Regions from separate parts of the Bacillus sp. SORGH_AS_0510 genome, predicted to be linked through region 3. Evidence: riboswitches for the same ligand, from Rfam matches in the RefSeq annotation. Region 3 holds a riboswitch; each other region holds the start of a gene.
The links. A riboswitch is a leader RNA that binds a small molecule or an ion and turns the genes downstream of it on or off. The one in region 3 is predicted to bind lysine.
Positions count from the first base shown of each region.

Region 1: linked by a shared signal. The riboswitch ahead of dapA (4-hydroxy-tetrahydrodipicolinate synthase) and the one ahead of QE429_RS05370 (ABC transporter substrate-binding protein) in region 3 are both predicted to bind lysine.
Region 2: linked by a shared signal. The riboswitch ahead of QE429_RS12140 (amino acid permease) and the one ahead of QE429_RS05370 (ABC transporter substrate-binding protein) in region 3 are both predicted to bind lysine.

Region 1 covers NZ_JAUTAU010000001.1:2,471,759-2,479,401, reverse strand. Annotated here, with positions in the region: gene QE429_RS12760 (GntP family permease) at 1-1,126, shown strand, start outside; gene QE429_RS12755 (LLM class flavin-dependent oxidoreductase) at 1,189-2,190, opposite strand; gene QE429_RS12750 (hypothetical protein) at 2,337-2,483, opposite strand; gene QE429_RS12745 (hypothetical protein) at 2,519-2,653, opposite strand; partial or broken gene QE429_RS12740 (ring-cleaving dioxygenase) at 2,849-3,836, shown strand; gene QE429_RS12735 (GNAT family N-acetyltransferase) at 3,906-4,385, opposite strand; lysine riboswitch at 4,482-4,661, shown strand; gene dapA (4-hydroxy-tetrahydrodipicolinate synthase) at 4,787-5,677, shown strand; gene QE429_RS12725 (S1 domain-containing RNA-binding protein) at 5,821-6,264, shown strand; gene QE429_RS12720 (S1 domain-containing RNA-binding protein) at 6,629-7,078, shown strand; gene QE429_RS12715 (glycosyltransferase) at 7,232-7,643, opposite strand, start outside.
Region 2 covers NZ_JAUTAU010000001.1:2,360,889-2,368,531, reverse strand. Annotated here, with positions in the region: gene QE429_RS12175 (DUF1657 domain-containing protein) at 1-48, shown strand, start outside; gene QE429_RS12170 (DUF1657 domain-containing protein) at 117-323, shown strand; gene QE429_RS12165 (DUF421 domain-containing protein) at 341-1,201, shown strand; gene QE429_RS12160 (DMT family transporter) at 1,280-2,248, opposite strand; gene QE429_RS12155 (MFS transporter) at 2,350-3,582, opposite strand; gene QE429_RS12150 (PH domain-containing protein) at 3,835-4,449, shown strand; gene QE429_RS12145 (YitT family protein) at 4,491-5,306, opposite strand; lysine riboswitch at 5,530-5,719, shown strand; gene QE429_RS12140 (amino acid permease) at 5,824-7,305, shown strand; gene QE429_RS12135 (helix-turn-helix domain-containing protein) at 7,432-7,643, opposite strand, start outside.
Region 3 covers NZ_JAUTAU010000001.1:1,010,083-1,017,725, forward strand. Annotated here, with positions in the region: gene QE429_RS05345 (sigma-70 family RNA polymerase sigma factor) at 1-70, shown strand, start outside; gene QE429_RS05350 (anti-sigma factor) at 63-1,088, shown strand; gene QE429_RS05355 (hypothetical protein) at 1,073-1,381, shown strand; gene QE429_RS05360 (DUF6241 domain-containing protein) at 1,418-1,978, opposite strand; gene QE429_RS05365 (M20/M25/M40 family metallo-hydrolase) at 2,525-4,177, opposite strand; lysine riboswitch at 4,370-4,552, shown strand; gene QE429_RS05370 (ABC transporter substrate-binding protein) at 4,787-5,584, shown strand; gene QE429_RS05375 (amino acid ABC transporter permease) at 5,867-6,550, shown strand; gene QE429_RS05380 (amino acid ABC transporter ATP-binding protein) at 6,547-7,269, shown strand.

The DNA.
Region 1 (7,643 bases), 1.5 Mb from region 3:
AATTGCTGATTCAGGAGGCGCGCAACGAATTGCGATGACTCTCGTTAATAAATTTGGCGAAAAAAATATTCAATGGGCTGTAGTGGCTGCTTCGTTCATTATTGGAATCGCTTTATTTTTTGAAGTAGGACTTGTTTTATTAATTCCAATCGTATTTGCTATTTCTAAACAATTAAAAGTTTCTATTCTATATCTTGGAATTCCAATGGCTGCAGCTTTATCTGTAACACACGGCTTTTTACCACCACATCCGGGACCAACTACTATTGCAGGTGAATTTGGTGCTGACCTTGGTGAAGTATTACTTTACGGTTTCATTATTGCTATTCCAACTGTTATTATTGCTGGACCTTTATTTACTAAACTTGCTAAAAAAATGGTGCCTGCATCATTTACAAAAACTGGGGATATTGCCTCATTAGGTGAACTGAAAACATTTAAACTAGAAGACACACCTGGATTTGGCATCAGTGTTTTTACTGCAATGCTTCCTGTAATCTTAATGTCAATTGCTACAATTTTAACTTTACTTCAAAAAACTATGGGATTTGCAGATAGTACTTTCCTAGCCATTATCCGTTTTGTTGGTGGTGCATCTCCTGCAATGGTAATCTCTTTATTAGTTGCTATTTATACAATGGGATTGGCAAGAAAAATACCGATCAAAACGGTAATGGACTCTTGTACTGAAGCGATTTCACACATTGGCATGATGCTTTTAATCATTGGGGGCGGCGGTGCCTTCAAACAAGTTTTAATAAATGGTCATGTAGGTGATTATGTAGCCGAATTATTTAAAGGAACTAATATTTCACCAATTCTACTAGCATGGATTATTGCAGCGATCCTACGTATTTCATTAGGTTCTGCAACCGTTGCAGCACTAACAACTGCTGGATTAGTTATTCCGATGTTAGGTCAATCTGATGTAAACTTAGCATTAGTTGTATTAGCAACTGGTGCTGGTAGCTTAATCGCTTCACACGTAAACGACGCTGGGTTCTGGATGTTTAAGGAATACTTTGGACTAAGTATGAAAGAAACCTTCGCAACATGGACACTGCTTGAAACCATCATCTCTGTAAGTGGTCTAGTATTTATCTTATTTATAAGCTTATTCGTATAAATAATTTGGGGACAGTCCCCCGCTGCTTTAAAGCAGCGGGGGACTGTCCCCTTTTTTTATTATTATTTACCATCAACAACTTCTTTTAAAATTTCGTATGACCGTTTTTGTTTTTCTGGGTCATAGATGTATGAAACAGCCATAATTTCATCCACTTCATAGTAATTTTGGAAGGATGTTAATTGATTCCTGATTGTCTCTTTACTACCTAAAAGCGTCACACTAGACATAGAAGCAGCCATTTCTTTTTCCATTGGATTCCAAATCTTATCCATATCTTCAACAGGAGGCTGTAATGGATTTCTCGAACCACGCACCACATTTAGGAAAAATTGCTGCATGGTCGTTGACAACCACTGTGCTTCCTCATCCGTCTCTGCTGCAATCACATTTAAACATACCATCATATATGGTTGATCCAAGTATTCAGAAGGCTGGAATCGACTACGGTAAATCTTAATAGCTTCTTCCATATATCTTGGTGCAAAGTGGGAAGCAAAAACATATGGCAGCCCCAAACTTGCCGCTAAATAAGCCGAATCTGTAGAAGAACCTAATATATAGAGCGGTATATTAGTTCCAACGCCAGGATATGCTTTCACATAACTCTGGATATCTTCTGGACCAAAATAGGTAAGAAGTGCTTTAACATCCTCTGGGAAAGTGTATACAGAGTCATTTTTCGATCGTCTTAATGCATTTGCTGTCATCATATCTGTACCGGGTGCACGGCCTAGACCTAATTCCACACGATTTGGATAGATAGTTGCCAACGTACCGAACTGTTCCGCAACTACTAACGGAGCATGATTTGGAAGCATGATTCCACCAGACCCCACAAGTATGGTATTTGTATGCTCTAATGTATGTTTAATTAAAATCGACGTTGCTGAACTAACTAGAGTAGGTGTGTTGTGATGTTCTGCGATCCAATAGCGTTTATAGCCCAGTTTTTCTACCGCTTGTGCCAAATCTACCATCGAATCAATTGCTTGTTTAGGTGTTTGTCCCTCACGAATTGGTGCTAGATTAAGGACGGAAACGGGTATATGAATTGATGTCATATTAAATTTGTCCTTTCTTATTAAAATATATTACTATACTAGCAATAGTAATTCAGGAAACAAACTTAAATGCTTACCAATCATTAAAAAGAGGAGGCTTCCTCCCCTCCTCTTCCTAAAAATAATTGCAATTTTTCTCTTACATGCTACTTACCTTTATTATTACTTTGCTTCTCAATCGATACATGTTTGGGTCGCGCTGGATATGTTCCCTGCCCATCATCTGGACCAGTAAGATCATTCCTTTGATCCAAGACTTTACCCGTATATTCTATTGGATGTTTTCCCGTCAATTTGTTCACCTCTCAAAAATCACTTGACCTATCCCTTAGTTTTTCCTACTTTGAAATTTCATTTTCCTCTCTGCTTCACTCATATTTGGATTTTTGCTAGCTGTACTCTTATTTAATGCTTTTTTTAATTCAACAGTTGCGTCATCGTTTGTATTATACTTTCCATCCATATTGACTCCCTCCTTTTTGTTAATTATTATAAACGGAATAAATTTGTTCATTCTTACATGATATTGACAGGAAAAAAGGAACATGATATTATTTATCTCGAATTAGAGATAAATTAATTTGAGATAAATTTTATTGATTACTTAATGTTGGAATAATATAGACAAACCTTAAAAGAAATGATTGGAGGACTTTTGATGAACGGATTAAAAGGCATTCACCATGTTACGGCTATTACAAGCAGTGCAGAAAAAAATTATGAATTTTTTCACTTATGTATTAGGAATGCGGTTAGTAAAGAAAACGGTTAATCAGGATGATATCCAGACTTACCATTTATTTTTTGCCGATGATACTGGCAGCCCTGGCACCGATATGACTTTCTTTGATTTCCCTGGTATTCCACAAGGAGTCCATGGGACAAATGAAATTGCGAAAACATCCTTTCGTGTACCAAATGATGCAGCAATAGAGTTCTGGGAAAAACGATTTGATCGATTAAATGTAAAACATAGTGGCATCAAGAAATTATTTGGTAAAAAAACTCTATCCTTCATAGATTTTGATGATCAACAGTACCAATTAATTTCAGACGAAAAAAATACAGGAGTTTCTAGCGGTACACCTTGGCAAAAGGGCCCAATTCCATTAGAATATGCCATTACAGGATTAGGGCCACTCTTTGTTCGCGTAGCTAATTTTGATTACTTTAAAGAAATGATGGAAAAAGTTCTATTATTTAAAGAGATTGACCAAGAAGGAGCTTTACATTTATTTGAAGTAGGTGAAGGTGGTAATGGTGCACAAGTGGTGGTGGAATACAATGCAGTACTGCCCCCATCTCAACAAGGATATGGTACTGTTCATCACGCTGCCTTTCGTGTGGAGGATCGTAAGGTTTTAGAAGAATGGATGAACCGAATTGAGAGTTTTGGCTTTGGTACCTCTGGATTTGTTGATCGCTACTTCTTTGGATCTTTATACGTAAGAGTAGCACCTCAAATCTTATTTGAATTCGCTACAGATGGTCCTGGATTTATGGGTGATGAACAATATGAAAGCCTCGGAGAAAAACTATCCTTACCTCCATTTCTAGAGACAAAACGTAATCAAATCGAAAAACTTGTACGCCCGATCGATACAGTTAGAAGTACAAAGGAAATTGAAAAAGAATATAATCAATAACTTATATCTAAAGGAAGCCTGAGAATGAAGTCATTCTTACGCTTCCTTTTTATTCAAAAAGCACCATCTTTAACCATGATTGTACAAAAGAACATTATTTGTGATAAATTCTTTCCTTTTTACAAATCCAAGATTTTCGTATAGATGAATAGCTCGTTTATTAAAATTGGCAACAGTTAAACGGATAGGACTATGTTTAAAATACTTTTGTAAGTTCCTTAGAATAAATAAACAAAAATCAAATCCTTTCCCCTGTCCAGTTTCTTCTGGTTGCAAACCAATTCCAAAATCGATAAAGCCAGCATCATATACGCCCAGCTGTTTTCCTGCAGGCACTTGCGCAGACTCTCCTATACAATAAAATCCAACCAATTTATTTTGAGGGTCAACTACAGCATAATAACTTCCATTCAATAATTCTTTTAATGAATCTTCTGTACATTCATTATTATAAAATTCATATGGTGGTTGATAGGTCCAATTTAAAATTTCTTTGCCATTATTAGAATCCTCCTCTTTTAAAAGTATATTTAATAATAGACCTTGCACGTCTTTTTCTTATAATTTTCCAAATCACTTGAATTATAGAATAAATTCTGATATATTAACAGTCAATTAAATATTTCTTACTTCAATACCATTTGAAGTGAGGATAGAGGCGCAAAAACCATGAGTACACAATTTAAGGAGAATGAGCTCCCATGACAATTGTGAAAAGGGGAATTTGCCGAAGCGGAAAGAAACTCATTTATCTTGAAGCTGGTTCTGTTATTGAATAAATACAGAACTGTCATATAGGAAACTATATGGAGGGCTATCTCACGCATTGGGAACAATTTTTATTCATGTTTCTTAAGCGGCAACGAACCCTCGTTGCTGCTTTTTTGCGTTGACTGACATAATGCCTTCTCTGCTCTAAATTTTTAAAATATAAAAAAAGGGTGAGAATGATGAATTTTGGCCAAGTATTAACTGCAATGGTGACACCATTTGATCAACATGGAGAAATCGATTTTATTGCAACAAAAGAACTTATCAATTATTTAATCGCAAATGGCTCTGATGGATTAGTAATTGCTGGAACAACAGGAGAATCTCCTACTTTAACGACTGAAGAAAAAGTGGAGCTATTTAAATTTGTAGTTGAAGTTGTTAATCACAGAGTACCAGTCATAGCAGGAACAGGCTCTAATAATACAAGAGCATCAATTAACTTAACAAAACAAGCTGAAAATGCTGGAGTAGATGGAATTATGCTTGTTACCCCATATTACAACAAACCATCTCAGGAAGGATTATATCAACACTTTAAAGCAATTGCCGAATCCACATCTTTACCTGTGATGCTTTATAACATCCCAGGTCGAAGTGTCGTGAATATGACTGTGGAAACAATCGTCCGTTTATCCAAGATAAATAATATTGTTACGGTTAAAGAAGCGAGTGGAAACCTTGATGCAATGGCTGATATTATAAATCAAACCTCTAACGACTTTACACTTTATAGTGGTGACGATGGATTAACGTTGCCTGTATTAGCGATCGGCGGAACGGGTGTAGTATCTGTCGCTTCCCATATTATAGGAAATCAATTACAAGAAATGATCAATCAATTTAAAAATGGTGCTATAAATGAAGCTGCTGAAACTCATCGTAACTTACTTCCAATTATAAGAGCGTTATTTGCTGCACCTAGTCCTTCACCTGTAAAAGCAGCACTAAATATAGTAGGAGTCCATGTGGGAGGGGTTCGTTTCCCACTTGTCCCATTAACGGATGAAGAACAAAAAGCATTACAAGATAACTTGCCAGCCAATCTCCCTAAGGTAAACAGCAAATAAACTTCAACATTTTAAAGGATTTATCATGTTTTTTACCTAAAACACTAAAAAAAGTGGAAAAAATAGCCCCGACTAATTCTATTTCCCTTGAGAATTTGTTATAATAAAGTAGTTTTAACACTATTGAGGGGGAAATAGATTTCATGTCAGTTGAAGTAGGCAGCAAAGTCCAAGGAAAAGTAACAGGAATCACTAATTTTGGAGCATTCGTTGAATTACCAGGAGGTACAACAGGTCTAGTACATATAAGCGAAGTTGCGGAAAGCTATGTAAAAGATATTAATGACCATTTAAAAGTTGGCGACATGGTTGAAGTGAAAGTAATTAGTGAAAAGGATGGTAAAACTGCCCTTTCCATCAAAAAAGCGATAGACAAACCTGAAGCATCATCATATTCACAACGCCCGCCACGCCAAGGAAGATCCGAAAACCGTTCTAAGGACTTCCGTCCAAAAGGCAATTTCAAACCGAAAGAATCGTTTGAAGATAAAATGGCCAAGTTTTTAAAAGCGAGTGAAGAAAACTTGTCTTCTCTTAAAAGAAACACAGAAACAAAACGTGGTGGTCGAGGCGGAAGACGCGGATAACATCAACTTTTTTATAATTTGTTCAAATATAAAGGCAAGCCAGACGATGGCTTGCCTTCTTACCTTTTGTTTAAGAAACAACTGATTTAACATTTTTTCTGAATTCAACCTCTTCATTGCCATCGTCAACCGTAACTTGGTTCCCTACTACCATTAAATACTTCTCTGGTGTTTTGGACGCGATTATTACCCCTTCCTTGATAAATGAAGGCAAAATCAATGATGCGATATTTACCACCAAAGGGTACAGCGGGATTAGTAAATATTTCTTAAATATCTCTATATAAGTAAAAGGATTTTATTCCTTCAAATTATTTGTTATAATAAAGTGGTTTTAACATTATTGAGGGGGAAATATATTTCTATGTCAGTTGAAGTAGGCAGCAAAGTCCAAGGAAAAGTAACAGGAATCACTAATTTTGGAGCATTCGTTGAATTACCTGGAGGCACAACAGGTCTTGTGCATATCAGTGAAGTTGCGGAAAGCTATGTTAAGGATATTAATGACCACCTTAAAGTTGGTGACATGGTTGATGTAAAAGTAATTAGTGAAAAAGACGGAAAAACTGCCTTATCTATTAAAAAAGCAATCGAGAGACCCGAAAGTCAAACCTCTTCTTATTCACAACGCCCAGCAAGGCAAGGAAGATCTGAAAGCCGTTCAAAAGATTTTCGTCCAAAAAGTAATTTCAAACCTAAAGAATCATTTGAAGATAAAATGGCCAAGTTTTTAAAGTCTAGTGAAGAGAACTTATCTTCGCTTAAACGCAACACAGAATCAAAACGTGGCGGTCGAGGCGGAAGACGCGCATAACTACCAGTTTTAATACAATATAAAAAAGACGAGTTGACATGAAAATCGATGTCAACTCGTCTTTTTTTATCAGTTTTCTCAGTGATTACACTTTACAGGGAATGATATTGAATGCACTACATAGCAATGGCTAATTAGTATAAATGATCATCCTTACTTAAATTTGTCAGGGAACTGTTGTACGATTCCTTCGGTTAATATATCACCCATATGAATAAGATGTGCTTCGTTAATATCTGCAGTCTTAATATCGCCAGCCCAGTCTCCTTTTAACCTATCCACGACTTCATCCACTGTTAACTTCAAGTGAGTATAGAACATTTCTGTTAATACTTTTTTAGACCAATTTGGATTTGCACTCGTAAGGAACGCTACAATTTCATCTGCGTTTTGATACCACTCCTTATTAAATTGGTCAATACTTGCTTGATCATTCTTCTTAGCTGCCTCGATAATTTTTCCAGCAATTAAGATATGTTCCTTTAAAAGCACAGTTAGTTTGTTCCCTGCTTCTTGACCATAATATGGTTTGATAATATCTCCTAAATCTTCTTGATTTTTAAGC
Region 2 (7,643 bases), 1.4 Mb from region 3:
CCACGTCTTCAAGAGATCTTAGCTGAAGAGCCTCAGTACAATCAATAAGGTAGAATAGGTTGGCAAATGTGCCAACCCCTTTTTCATTTTTTTATTCTTGAAAGGAAGTTGTTAAAGTGACCATTGCTTCAAATGTTAAACAATGTCTTTCAACTATTAAAGGAATTGAAGCGGAATTGTCCTCTTTAGCATTAAATTCGCTTGATAAGCAAGCCCAAGTTATTTTTCATGAATCTACAATAACTATGGGACAGATAAGGAAAGATCTTCAATACCGAGTTTTGGAGCTTGAACGACATGAGCCTCAATACAGCGGCTCCTAAATATGGGGTGATTAATGATGCCAGATTGGGTTTTTATTATAGGACGTTCGTTATTTTTCTTAGCCCTTTTATTTATAACAACAAAAGTTCTAGGAAAGAAACAAATCTCAGAGCTTTCATTCTTTGAATATGTTGCTGGGATTACAATCGGTAGTATTGCAGGCGAAGTTGTAACTGGTCTGGAAAGTAACATGTATCATGGTGTATTAGCTCTTATTGTTTTTGGTTTTGTTACCTTTTTAGTAAATTATTTAGCGATAAAAAGTAAAAAATTTAGTGATTTTGCAGAAGGAAAAGGAACAGTTGTGATTAAGGATGGAAAGATTTTAGAGGAAAATTTAAAAAAAGAGAAATACACTATTGATGAATTATCTGCACTTCTTCGACAGAAGGATATTTTTAAAATTGCTGATGTGGAATTTGCCGTTTTAGAACCAAGAGGAAATTTAAGCACATTATTGAAAAGAGAAAACCGTCCATTGACTCCGAAAGATTTACAAATGAAAATGCCAAATGAGAAAGAGCCCCAAACTGTCATTATGGATGGCAATATTGTTGATGAACCATTAAGATGTGCAGGTAAAGGTAGAGGGTGGTTATATACCGAGTTAGAGAAACTTGGAGTAACCCTTGATAATGTTTTCATTGGACAAGTGGATTCCTATGGAGAACTTACTGTTGATCTCTATGACGATAAAATTCAGGTACCTAATCCTGCACAACGGCCTTTATTACTAGCGACTTTAAAGAAAACCCAGGCAGATTTAGAAATTTTCTCACTTGAAACCGATTGTGAAAATGCAAAGGCGATGTACAAAAAAAATGCAGCGCTTCTACAAGAAACGATTGATAAACTGACTCCTTATCTAAACGGATAATATTAAAACCCCAGAAAAAATCCTTATCAATGCTCATTGATAAGGATAAACATTTTTAGGAAGAACAACATCTTGTTTCTATGCACTTACATTTTGTCTATTTGGTATTTCTCTTTTATTTGATACATAACTGTGAAGCAGCATTCCTCCCATAACCAAAACGATACCAAACCATGACATCGTAGTAGGAGTTGGAGAATTTAAGAGATACACCTCACCAATTATAGCAAATAAAACCTCCATAGATTGTGTGGCTTCGACAGCAGCAAGCATTTGCATATCTCCTCTCACTAGATCTGTTGCCTGAAAAAATAAAACTGTTGCAATAACTCCCGAAGAAATTGCAACTAAACTGGACTGCATAGTTTGCTCCGCGCTAGGGAGCCCACTGTCCATTAAGCCATAAACGGATAACACAACCCATAATGGCAGACTAGCTAATGTCATTCCTAAAACGCGTTGAAAAACATCAAGTCGGCCTTCACACACCTCCATCATTTTCCTATTTCCTAATGGATAGGCAAATGATGCAATTAAAACAGGTACAACTCCAAAGATTACTGCGAGTACTGATAAATGATTTGCTTGATCAATCTGCATAAGAATGATGCCAAGTAAAATTATCATTGACATAAACAACCCTTTATAAGGAATTTTACCTCTTATTTTTAATGGACCATCTTTAGTCAAGGTTGTTTCATAAAAAAGCGGTGCAAGTAATGAACCGGATATGATGGTAACTTGCCAAGTTGCTGCAATTAACCACCCTGGAGCATATGCAGCTGAAAAGCATATGGGCCCATAAAACAATCCAAACCCTACTGTACTCCAAATAACCCATGCACCAGGTCGTCTTTTCATCTCTATAAGCAATGGTCTAAGGTTCTTCCTACCTAAAACAATCATGAAAAGAAAAGGTACCATAAAAAAATACCTAAGGGATGCACTCCATATCCAGCTTCCCCCAGCTAAGTCCATCGATCTGTTTAAAATAAAGGTGAATGCGAAAAAGAAAGCCGCAAAAACTCCTAAAATGATAGGCCGCACTGCTTCTCCCCCCTTTTTACTAAAAATTCAAATAAAATCATATATTGTATTTTCCGATAAAAAACGGAAACCAGCAAGTGATTTCCGTTTTTTTAATAAAATTAAGTCCTATTCTTTTTAATTTCGGCGCCTAGCAGAGCAGATTTATTTAACAATGCTATGATGAATGATGTAAGAAAAAGGATTGTAGCTACAAAAAAAACCGCTCTTACTCCAAACTTTTCAGTCAACCATCCCATTACTAGTGACGAAAGACCAAACGTACCAAATAATAAGGTCCCTCTAGCAGAATAAACTTTTGCTAAGAGCTTCTCCTGCGCATTTTTTTGAATAATAGTTGTTTCAGCAATATCACGAGCCATCTGAGGAAAACCAAACAAAAAGGAAACGAATAAAGCAAACCAAGGAATTGATGTTGTTCCGAACAAAAAGGTTATCCCGGTTAAAGTAAAGGCCGACCACAATATGATTTTGCTTAAAAATCGTTCCACCAAGTAGGAGTAATGGTAAATGAAAAGTCCTCCAACTAACATCCCTGTAAAAAAAGAACCATTAATATACCCCCACCAGTTCTCTCCTTTGTTTAATGCCTCTGAAACGTATACAAACAAGATGGCAGCAATCCATACCCCGTTTGCAAATGTTTCAAGAATGTTCATTAAACTAATAATCCTAAGCTGTTTGGAATGCCAAATTATTGCCCAACCTTCTTTTAACACATTTATTTGAGATTTCTTTTCATGAATTAATTGGTTACTATAATCTCTGATCATTCGCATAAACATGGTTGAAATTAGGAATAAGAAAAAAGTTTGCCAAAGAATAGTTACCGGTCCAAATGACACTAATAAGATACTCCCCATTGGCCAAGTAATAAGTTGGATTATTTGATCAGATATTGAAAGCAAGCTATTTGTTTTAACTAACTTACTTTCCTCCACTAAACTTGGAATCAATGCATTTCTTGCAGGAGACGCCCACCCATCTAAAAAAGATATAAGGGAAATCATAAGATAGACTAAAAACAGCAATTGTTCTTCGAGAATAGGGATACTAATGCACAATAAAAATAAAAAAACTGTTTTCCCGGTTTGAGAATAAGTTAATATCGATTTAAGCTTGAATTTATTTATTATCAATGGTGCCAATAACCCGCTTATCAAAGCAGATATTGTACTAAAAAACGGGACCAGAGACATATAGGTAGCAGATCCGGTTTTGTCATAAATTAACTTTATCAAACTAACTATATACAAAATATCCCCTAGGTTAGCCAAAATTTGCCCATACCAAAGAAATCGGAAAAAAACCTCTTTTCCAACAAATTTAGACATAATCGCAACCTCACTTTTTATTAAATTTTATTATAAAAAAGTTGAGGTGCTTACATTGGACTGCCTCCATTTACAAAGTATCATTTAATTATATCAAACTTCCCATCATATTAATTACATTTTTTAACATACAATAGCCATTAAAGTCATAAAGTATTTTGTCTTTCCTAATTACAGTAAATACACTGAAACTTTATGTGGCTTTGTTCGTACATATGTATGTCAAGATTTTAGAAAAGTGAGGTTGGTAAAATGTTTGGAAAAGTAGCATCTGATATTTTAGGATTAAGTGATGTAGGTTCTGTCATTAAACCAGAAAATTATGACAAAGTTGATGCAGATGATTATGTAATGCATGAAGACAATGAGAAGATATATTTTTTAATTAAATCGAAATCAGATGAATATTGTTTTACAAATAATGCTTTAATCCACTTAGATGGTACAAGTGCTACAAGCAAGAAACGAATGTTACATCGTTATAGTTATGCAACTAATAGAGTTTCAGACGTTAAACTCGAAACTGCGGGAACCGTAGACCTTGATGTGGAGATTAAATTCAAAATTGGCTCACAACCATTTTCCATTGACGTTCATAAAAAGCATATTGAGGAAGTAAAAGATTTGTATAAAGCTTTAATTAAAATTTCCGAAATCTCTCATGAAAATGAGGTAAGCCTTCAATTTGCCAAACAAAGTCTTGATGTTGCCTCTACTACTCTTGGAAGGATAACAAGTCCTGACAGTAATCTAGTTGTCCAGTTTAAGATGTTAAATCAAGCAGCATTTCAATGGCTAGAAGACAGTAAGAAACAGTATTGTGTAAAGGATTATGGATTTGTTTTTGAAAAATACATTAACAATTGAAAAAATGGGCCTGCATATTTTATTATTGCAGGCCCATTTTTTTATGAAGGACTAGGACGATGGAAGAGTCCCATGACTTCAATTGTTTCAGTTATATTTACAAATGCAGCAGGGTCTACTTCAACAATGAGATTCTTTACCTCATTTAATTCATACCGTGAAATGACCGTTATTAAAACATTTCGTTTGTTGTTGGAGTATCCCCCAACTCCGTCCATAATTGTTAATCCTCTATAAAGGTTGGTTAGAAGGTGCGCTCTCATCTCGTCACCTTTATCGGTAATGATCATTATTGTTAGTTTAGCATGGTCTGTATAAATAGCATCCACTACTTTACCTGTTACAAAGATAGACACTAAAGTATTCAAAGCGGCATCCCAATTAAATAAAAATCCGCTAATCACTATAACAACTGCGTTCATGCCAGATAGCAAGGTACCTATTGGAAAATCCTTTTTTCTTGAAACAATCATCCCAATTATATCAAAGCCTCCGGTTGACCCTGAGCTTCGAAAGACAATTCCAACACCAAGACCAGTTAAAGCACCACCAAAAATAGAGCTTAAAATGGTATCGTTCGCTATAGCGATAACAGGTACTAAATAAAGTCCAACTGATATTATGAGTACTGAAAAAATTGAGTTCATAATAAATTTCTTACCCAACATTTTATACCCTATTAACAGTAACGGAAAGTTCAATAGAAAATTTGCCACCCCTGTATTAAGTGGTGAAATCATACCTATAATCATGGAAATTCCACTCAGTCCACTACTTAATACTTCGTGAGGTATCAAAAAAAGGTTAAATGCCAATACAATTATTAGTGATCCAATAATAATTCCAAAAATCCGCATCTTATAATACCTCCGAAAACGCCATCATTTATATTTAAAAATAATACCGATTATCATTTTTAATGTAAATTTAATAGTTTTTTTCCAAAAGAATTAATTATCTGTTAATTCCAAGGTGTATTGGAATCCTGGAATGCTATTCAAGAAAAATTTATTGACAAATATCCAATATAATTTATACTTTATAAATATATTAAATTCATATGCTAAATCCTCATCAAACCGATGAGGTAGAGGTCGCGGTTTTTATTAGTAAAGCGGATGAGATGCAGAGACATCATTGACTCCACTTGAAAGGAAAAACTGCCGAAGTGTGCTTTTATCTCTGACAAAGCATGCTGGGGCTGTCTCCAAACAGGAACAGAACTGTCACGCTTGGCCCTACCAGCCATTCGTGTTGAGCTATCTTTCGGAAGGTATGATGCGGGGTATTGATAATGCCATCGATTCTACTTCGATGGCATTTTTTATTCCAAAACTCCTTCTCGAAAAATGAATACAAAAAGGAGTAAAGACAATGCAAACAGCACGAGTATTAAAACAAAATGATTTTAACGGTGATCAATCACCTAAAAAAGAACCATCCGAGTTAAGAAGAAGCCTAAAATCTCGTCACCTTACTATGATTTCACTTGGAGGTACAATTGGTACAGGTTTATTCCTTGCAAGTGGAGGAGCAATCCATTCTGCAGGACCTGGTGGAGCTATTCTCTCTTATGTTGTTATTGGTTTAATGGTCTACTTTTTAATGCAAGGGTTAGCAGAAATGGGAGCCTATATGCCTGTAGCGGGAAGCTTTAGTACCTATGCAACAAAATTTGTCGACCCTTCCCTAGGTTTTGCGTTAGGGTGGAATTACTGGTATAACTGGGCAATTACAATAGCAGCAGAATTAGCAGCTGTTACGATGATTATGAAATTTTGGTTCCCACATACTCCATCCTTCATATGGAGTGGAATTTTCTTAGTTATTATGTTCCTATTAAACTACCTTTCTGTAAAAGGATTTGGGGAAGCAGAATATTGGTTTTCATTAGTTAAGGTAGTGACAGTTATAATCTTTATCATAACTGGAACACTAATGATTTTCGGCATTATGGGTAATGAAGCGATTGGCTTCAAAAATTTCACAGTTGGAGATGCTCCATTCCACGGCGGTTTCATGGCAATGCTAGGAATCTTTATGGCAGCAGGATTCTCCTTTCAAGGAACTGAACTACTCGGAGTTGCTGCAGGAGAGACTGATAATCCAACAAAATCTATTCCGCGGGCTGTAAAACAAGTGTTTTGGAGGATTCTTTTATTTTATGTATTAGCGATTTTAGTAATCGGTCTTCTCATTCCTTATACAAATGAGAACTTAGCAAACGGCGATGTTACAGTTAGCCCATTTACACTTGTTTTTCAAAAAGCAGGAATTGCATTTGCTGCTTCTATCATGAATGCTGTCATTTTAACAGCTGTATTGTCTGCAGGTAATTCAGGTATGTACGCTTCTACCCGCATGCTTTGGGACTTAGCACGCGAAGGAAAGGCACCTAGGTTCTTAGCTAAACTCAATAAAAATGGTGTGCCAGTCAACGCATTATTTGCAACAACTTTAATTGGTACTCTGGCATTTCTTGCTTCTTTCTTTGGAGATGGTACGGTTTATGTCTGGTTGCTAAATGCATCAGGTATGTCAGGTTTCATAGCATGGCTTGGAATTGCAGTTTGTCACTATCGATTCAGGAAGGCTTTCATTGCACAAGGTAAGGATCTAAGTTTATTACCATATAAATCAAAGTTCTTCCCATTTGGCCCTATTTTCGCCTTTGCTGTCTGTGGTTTCGTTGTTTTAGGACAAAACTACTCAGCTTTTCTCGGTAACCACGTTGATTGGAATGGTGTTTTGGTATCTTATATCGGTTTGCCTCTTTTTTTAATCTTATGGTTGGGATATAAATTTACAAAGAAAACCAAAGTGATTCCATTAGATAAGTGTGATTTAACAAATTAAAACTCAAGGCTCTGTTAGACTTGCCTATTGATTTCCGCTCCAATCAATAGGGTATAATATCACAATTTAACACAGCCAAACACAAAAAAACAGACTCGCTTTGGAGTCTGTTTTTTTACTTTTAAATTAAGCTTCTTCAGCAGTCCATACATACAAATCTTCAATCTTGCAATTTAATTCTTTTGAAATAGTCATTGCAGAATTCAAGCTCATTACTTTCTTAGACATATAGTCATCGAGTTGACTTCTAGGAATCTTAGTATTCCTTTCCAAACCATCCAAATCCATACCGTTTTTAGATAATAATGCCTTGAGGTTACTTTTTTTTGCTCTATAAT
Region 3 (7,643 bases):
AAGCCACTTATATAGAGGACGAAAGAAATTGGTAGACAAAGTGAAAGGAAGGGAAAAGACAGATGAGTGATAAGATGAATCCGAATGATGATGAACTCTATCAAAAATTTATTAAAAATACGAAACAGGAATTTAAGACGAGTCATATTCTTACTGAAGAAGCTCAACGAACCATTATTAATGCAGGGAAGAATCATGCACGATTAACGAATATTTTCATTAGTCTTGCCGTCCTGTTACTGATCATCCCAGTCATGACACTCATCACCTATTTTTATTACGCAATCGGAGGAAGGGCTGACAAGCTTATTGAGGTTGCTTCAAATACGATCTACGTAACGGAGCCTAATATCAATTTGGAAAAAATAAAAATTGAGGACGACATAGGGTTATTTTCCATGCATCTCCTGTTTGATGTGAATAAACGGATAGGAAAAGAGGACTATAAAGCCGGAGCCTATGATATTTTCTTCGCTTTAGATCAACCCAATTTCCCTAAAAAAACGTCCCTTTTAGAACGGCCGCTGCCGGAAATTCCTAGTGTTGAAACAGAAACATTGCTCCATCCAAATGCGAAGGTTCCGTTTGATAGCGGCGATGAATGGAATATATTAAAGGGGCTTCCAGATGGCACGGTTGCCGAAGTGTATGTATCGTTCTCCACCTTGCATAATCCAGAGGAAATCAAACAAATCATGCCAAAGGAAACAGAGGTGCGTTGGTTAGCGGTGGATACAGGGCTTGAGGAAAAACAGGTCGACAAGGAAGGTGTACCAATCACTGCTCTTGGCTATCCTGCCCAAGTTGACTCAACCATTTGGTCTCCTTTTAACGGCAGAGAACAAACCAATGAAGAAGTGTTCATGGATATTCTTACACAGCTTTCAAAGAATGAAGAAGTGGCAACAAAAGTAGCTAGAGCCAAGTCGCTTGAATTAAAAGAACGGATTGATTATATAAAGAAACATGGTATTCAAGTATATGGTGCTGTAGTGACTGGACCAACATCCGAACTTAGAAAGTTAGAGCAAATGAAGGATGTTCGGGCTATAAAGGTAGGGGAGGTAAAACTATGGAACTGGAAATAAAGAAGAAGTCCGTGCTTAGTAAATGGATTGGGCTGGCTGGCATTCTTTCGTTTGTTTGGGGGCTATTTTCACTTGCTATACTTAATGCCGCCTTATTATTAAAAACAGAAACCTTTCCCGATTTCTTTTTAATAAAAAATCCCATGTTTGGCATCGTTTTTGGTGTGATAGGACTATTTACGAGAAGGCGGCCAAGGCTTTATGCGTGGTGGGGATTGGGAATCAACGTATTTATTCTACTCTTTACCTTTCTTATGTTTATGCTTGCCTGGACGATCAATGCGAAACCATAATTCACTATGGGGTCAAAAAAGAAGTAAGCGCCACTACTACTGGGAGCTTACTTCTTTTGCGATGTTATCACCAAAGTTATTCAGGATGAACGTTTCTTCTTCTGCTTTGCTTAAAATGCCAGTTGCTTGCCCGACAGTACCACCTTGGTATTGCCAGAAATAGTTGTGGTCGTCATCGACTGCCGCAAAATTACCTGCTTTCCATTTTTTAAGAATGGCCAGCAATTGGTCTTTTCGGTCAAAGTCACTGTTATTCACAATCTCATACACTCGGTTAATGGTTTCAGGTATCATGGGAATGGCACCCCATTTTTCCTCAGCCTTTACCTTTTGGTGCGTCATTTTATGCATGACTTCAATGACTTTATATTCTGAGCTGGTATTGTCAATCCCGATATCATACTGAATGCCGCCAATTGTATCTGTTTGTTCGCTGTCCTTATCCTCAGGAGTAGTTGAATCATCCACAGTTTCCACAGCCACTTTGTCTTGTTTGTTTCCGGAGACGGCCTCGCTGTTGATAACTTTATTGGCTCCATAGATGCCGCCAATTAAAACTAGTAAAACAATGGACGGAATAATCCACACTTTCTTCACAACCATCCCCCTATGCCTGTTTCATATAATAAGAATGTAAAAAATACGACTTCGATAATTGTCCAGCTCCAGCGCCTAGCCAGTTTTCAACCTGAATATGCTACCTTGATTATCTTGTAACAATCATGGCTTGATAAAGCGATGATTGTTACAGCTCGGGTCCAATAACCTTCTGCAAGAAAAGTCAAAGAGCGACTTTTCTTGCAGAAGAACATTTGCCTGTCGGGGCTGATCAAGGCGCTTGCGCTTTTCTTTCTTTTTTTCCTTTTATTTTACATGTTTCTAGTGAAAAAAGCTTGTAGGAAGTCTACAAGCTTTTTAAAATATTGCTCTATTACATAGTTGTTGATTTCCGCTCCAGGCGCGAGCGGTTCGTGGGTGTTTCGGAGAGCCTCCTCGGCGCTAGCGCCTGCGGGGTCTCTCCTGAACCATACTCCCACAGGACATTGAATAAGCTTCATCGAATATTCACCGCACGAAGGAAATGCGATAGCATTTTCGAGGATCGAGCGCCTTCCGCTCCAATCAACAAGAGCATTAAAATAGCTATTTGTTTAAAACTTTCTGAATCACTAGGTTAGTTAGGTTCGGTACGACTTCTAGTGAGTAGGTCATTTCCATTCGTTCTAGTTTTTTGTGGGCATCTAGGCCGTAGGGTCCGATGTTGATGACGGGTACGTTGATGTCGCGGATGTCTTGGTAATCAACAAAAAGCTTCGTTCCCCAGCCAGGGTTGTTGTTGGTTTCTGCCTTAATACCTGCATCATCATCACTCAGCGCGACAAAGCTCATGTCCGAGATATACGGGAAGAAATTCCGCGTCACAATCGGATGTGGATAGTGCGGCTGCATTTCTTCCACCGCTTCATCCAAGGCATGGATTAAGTTCCATTCATCCTCTGTTTTTCCAGACAATTCAATCCTAGGAGAATATAAGGACGAGTAAAATAGAATAATCGCCGGACTCTTATCCTTCATCCATTTCCACGCTTCCTCTACCACTCGTGCAGCAAACATCCGCGTATCTAACTCGGGATTATTAACAAGTTTTTCCTTAAACTCGTTCATATGCGAAGTGAACGCTTCACCGTGTTCTTCCACTAATAGCTGCTCCATTTCCTCATAGGTCATGACTCTCGACTTCCAAGGATGCTTGACATAAGGTTCGCCGCTTAATGCACTGAACTGCTTATATCTTTCTTCAAAAGACATCAATGCATTAGTAAAAGCAATATCGGCCTGTATTCTTAATTTTTCAAGCACGTCCTTCGGAGACCAGGAGTGAATAAAGAAATTATAATAAACATAGGCAGCCAAAGCTGTTTGTACCGTATAAGATGGCTTCAAATCTGTTTGTTTTAACGAAACAGGCGGCACCGTCGTTTCGCCTAAAGCTTCGTTACATAGCTCTGGATTGTAGTTGATTTGTCGAGTTAACTCGGCAGCAATAAAGTTCGGATCGAGTCCTTCAAAGGCAGAGCCTACATGTGTTTCTGCACCTGTAATAAAGAACGATGGCAGCAATTTTCCGACTGTGCCTTTATAGATATACCGATTGTCATCGCCTTCATAGCGTGGCGCAACGAAGTCGGCATTAATCGCAGCGCAATAGGCGAAATCATGTTCATTTTTCCAGCGTTTCAATGTTTTTAAAGCAGAAAGGACACCATGTGAGCTATCTTCCTCATCACATTCTGCTAAAAGAACCAGGTTTCCGTCTAATTCTTCTGGGTGTTCAGAGTAATATTTTAAGAGATAGAGATGACTGGCAACCCCGCTTTTCATATCGAGAACGCCGCGGCCAAACAACCAATCTCCGGACTGTAAATGGTCTTTTGCGGAAGTTGGCAGCTCTTCATTTTTCAAGGATTCCATCAGCTCATCTGGAAAGCAGGCCTGATCCTTCAGATGGGTAAAATCCTCGATACCGACTGTATCCGTATGCCCCATAAGGATCACGGTGCGATTGCTCGAACCCTTTGTTCCTTTGACAAATGCAAGTACATTATAACGTTCTTGAAGATCGTTGTGGGTTTGCTCTAACACAAGTTGACTTGGATTCTGTGAAAAATAGGGCCAAGAGGAAATCAAAGAATATAAAGACTGGGCAATGGCTTTTTCCCCATAGGTATTAACGACACTTTCAATGTTTACGAGCTGTTTTGTGAATGCCAGGACATCCTCACGACATTGCAACATAAGTCTAACCTTCTTTTCTAGTAATTTGGAAAATTGTATTTTAGAAAAATGTATCTCAAGATAAAAATGCCGTCAAGACTTTTCATTTGGTTAGAAATTCCATTAAAAACATTATTGCATTTGTTAGAATATTTCTTTATACTGAAAATTGTTTCGTCAAACTAAATATAAAAATCCTCGTCTTTAAGCATTAGATGGGGTAGAGGTCGCGATTTTTATTAGTATCCTATGGGAGATTCAGTGAAATCTATGAAAATAGGAAAAAGGATCAATCGCCGAAGCTTCTGAAATCACTTTTTTCAGAAAGCTGGGTCTGCACTCGAATAGGGGCAGAACTGTCACAGTTCCTTGGAATTGTGGAGAACTATCTTCACCAATGCTGAATGATGAGGGTGTGCCAAGCACCGTCATACGCAAATGTGACGGTGCTTTTTATTGTAATAAGATATGAAGTTTGACTTTGAAAATTGTCTGGCTTCAGCGCCTAGCCCCTCGGGTCAAATAACCTTCGGCAATAAAAGTCAAAGTGCGGACTTTTTTTGCCGAAGAACATTTGCCTATCGGGGCTGGTCAAGGCGCTTACGCTTTTCTAATCAGGGGGGAATATTTATGAAAAAGTTTGCAATTTTATTAGCTGCAGCAATGATGTTACTTTTATCAGCTTGTGGCACAGAGAAGGCTGATGGCGAAAAGTCAGCAAAAGCTAGCAGCGGTAAGCATGAATTAGTGAAAAAAGGTGCCTTAACGTTCTCGATGACTGGGCAATATCCACCGCTTAACTTTAAAAAAGACGGTAAATTAACTGGATTCGACGTTGAAATCGGAACAGAAATTGCGAAGCGAATCGGCCTTGAAGCTAACCCAGTAACCAATCCATGGGAAACGATTATTCAAGGGTTAAAGGCAAAGAAATATGATGCGATTATCGGAAGTATGACAGCTACACCTGAACGTGATAAGCAAGTAGACTTCACCAATCCTTATTACCTATCTGGTGCACAAATTTTTGTAGCGGAAGGCAACACAGATATTCAATCAAAGGAGGACCTGAAAGGGAAAACGATTGGGGTTATCCAAGCGAGCACATGGAAAGACATGGCCGAGGATTTATCTGATCAAGTAAAAGGCTATCCAACAGACGTCAATGCCCTTCAAGACTTGGCACTGGGCCGTTTAGACGCAGTTATCACTGACAAAATTGTTGGGGTAAGTGCGAAAAATGAAAAGGGCTTAAAAATTAAAGCAATTGGTGAATTATTAAATGAAGACCGTGTAAGTGTAGCGGTTGCTGAGGGTAATAAAGAGCTAGCTGACAAAATCAACGATGCCATCCAATCCATGATTGACGACGGTACATACGAAAAAATCAGCATGAAATGGTTCAACACCAACGTAATGGAAAAGTAAGAAATTGTGTCGAAGGGGGACTGTCCCCTTTTAAATTAGATTATAAGAAAATAAATTCGACTTTGAGAATTGTCCAGCTCCAGCGCCTAGCCAGTTTTCACCCTGAATACTCTACATTGAGTATCTTGTAACAATCATGGCTTGATAAAGCGATGATTGTTACAGCTCGGGTCAAATAACCTTCAGCAAGAAAAGTCAAAGAACGACTTTTCTTGCTGAAGAACATTTGCCTGTCGGGGCTGATCAAGGCGCTTGCGCTTTTCTTAATAGGAGGTATGCCTCGTGGTTTTTTTAGATAATATTATTAGTATTTTTAGTGAGCATGGAATTGCTTTTTTGAAAGCTTCTTGGATGACAATCTCTATTACAGCGATCTCTCTATTATTTGCGATGGTGATTGGGATTATTTTTGCTGCTTTTAAGATTTCCACTAGTAAAATCTTAAATCGCATTGCCGACATTTATATTGGCATTATTCGTGGAACCCCGCTCATTGTTCAGATTATGTTTTTATACTATGGTCTTGCCAACATCGTGAACTTGGACAGCTTTACGGCAGGGGCATTGGCCTTGGGGATTCACACAGGCGCATATATCGCAGAAATTTTCAGAGGGGCTGTCCAATCGATTGATCGCGGCCAGATGGAAGCAGCAAGGTCGCTTGGTATGAACTATTCCCTCGCGATGAGAAGGATTATTTTCCCACAGGCTTTCAAAAGATCAATTCCGGCCCTTGCCAATCAGTTCATCATCGGGTTAAAGGATTCTTCGCTTGTCGCCTATATTGCGGTGACCGATTTGTATAATACGGCTCTTAGTGTACAAGGGGAAAACTATATGCCTTTCGAAACGTATTTTGTCGTTGGAATCTATTACTTAATCATCGTCTTCATTTTCACATGGGTGGCGAACCTGATTGAAAAGAAACTCGACGTGAGTAAGCCGAAGGAGGTCCGTGGCGCATGATTCAAGTTCGTAATCTATCAAAATCCTTTGGTAAGCTGGACGTGTTAAAGAAGATAGACCTGGAGATTAAGGAACAAGAAGTCGTCGTTCTAATTGGTGCCAGCGGCTCTGGAAAAAGTACATTGCTTCGCTGCTTGAACTTTCTAGAGGTAGCAGAGCAAGGAGAAATTATGATTGACGCTGAGACAATCGATCTTGCGAAAACCAACTTAAATAAAGTCCGAGAAAAGGTAGGAATGGTGTTTCAGCACTTCAATCTTTTCCCGCATAAAACGGTGTTAGAAAACATTATCGAAGCACCTGTATATGTGAAAAAAGTGACGAAGGAAGAGGCCGGTGCCCAAGCGTTGACCCTATTGAAAAAGGTAGGCCTAGCCGATAAGGCGAACTACTATCCGGAGCAGCTGTCAGGCGGACAAAAGCAGCGGGTGGCGATTGCGAGAGCCTTAGCAATGGAACCGAAAGTCATGCTGTTTGACGAGCCAACGTCGGCTCTTGATCCTGAACTAGTGGGAGAAGTACTACAGGTTATGAAAGACCTTGCTCGGGAAGGGATGACCATGGTAATCGTAACCCATGAAATGGGCTTCGCCCGAGAAGTGGCCGACCGCGTGATCATGTTGGCAGACGGCAATATAATAGAAGAAGGACATCCAAACGAAATCTTCGTGAACCCCAAACATGAGCGGACACAGAGGTTTTTGAATCAAATCCTATAGAAAAAGAAATGACGTGCATGGCTGCACGTCATTTTTTGCATTATTTTGGCTATGTTAAAGAGTATAACTGATTTCTTTACCCTGTTGATTGGAGCGGAAGGCGAAGATCCTCGAAAATGCTGCGCATTTCCTTCGTGCGATGTTGATTCGATGAGGATGATTCAATGTCCTGTGGGAGTATGGTTCAGGGGAGACCCCGCAGGCGCTTTTCGCCGAGGAGGCTCGCCGAAACACCCACGAACCGCTCGCGCCTGGAGTGCAAATCAACAGCCAAGTTTAACAGAGCCACTATTTTAACAATGGGTATATTGATTTAGGAAAATAAGGAAAATAGGATGTGGTTAAAATTAGTAGATTTAAAATATAATCAAGAA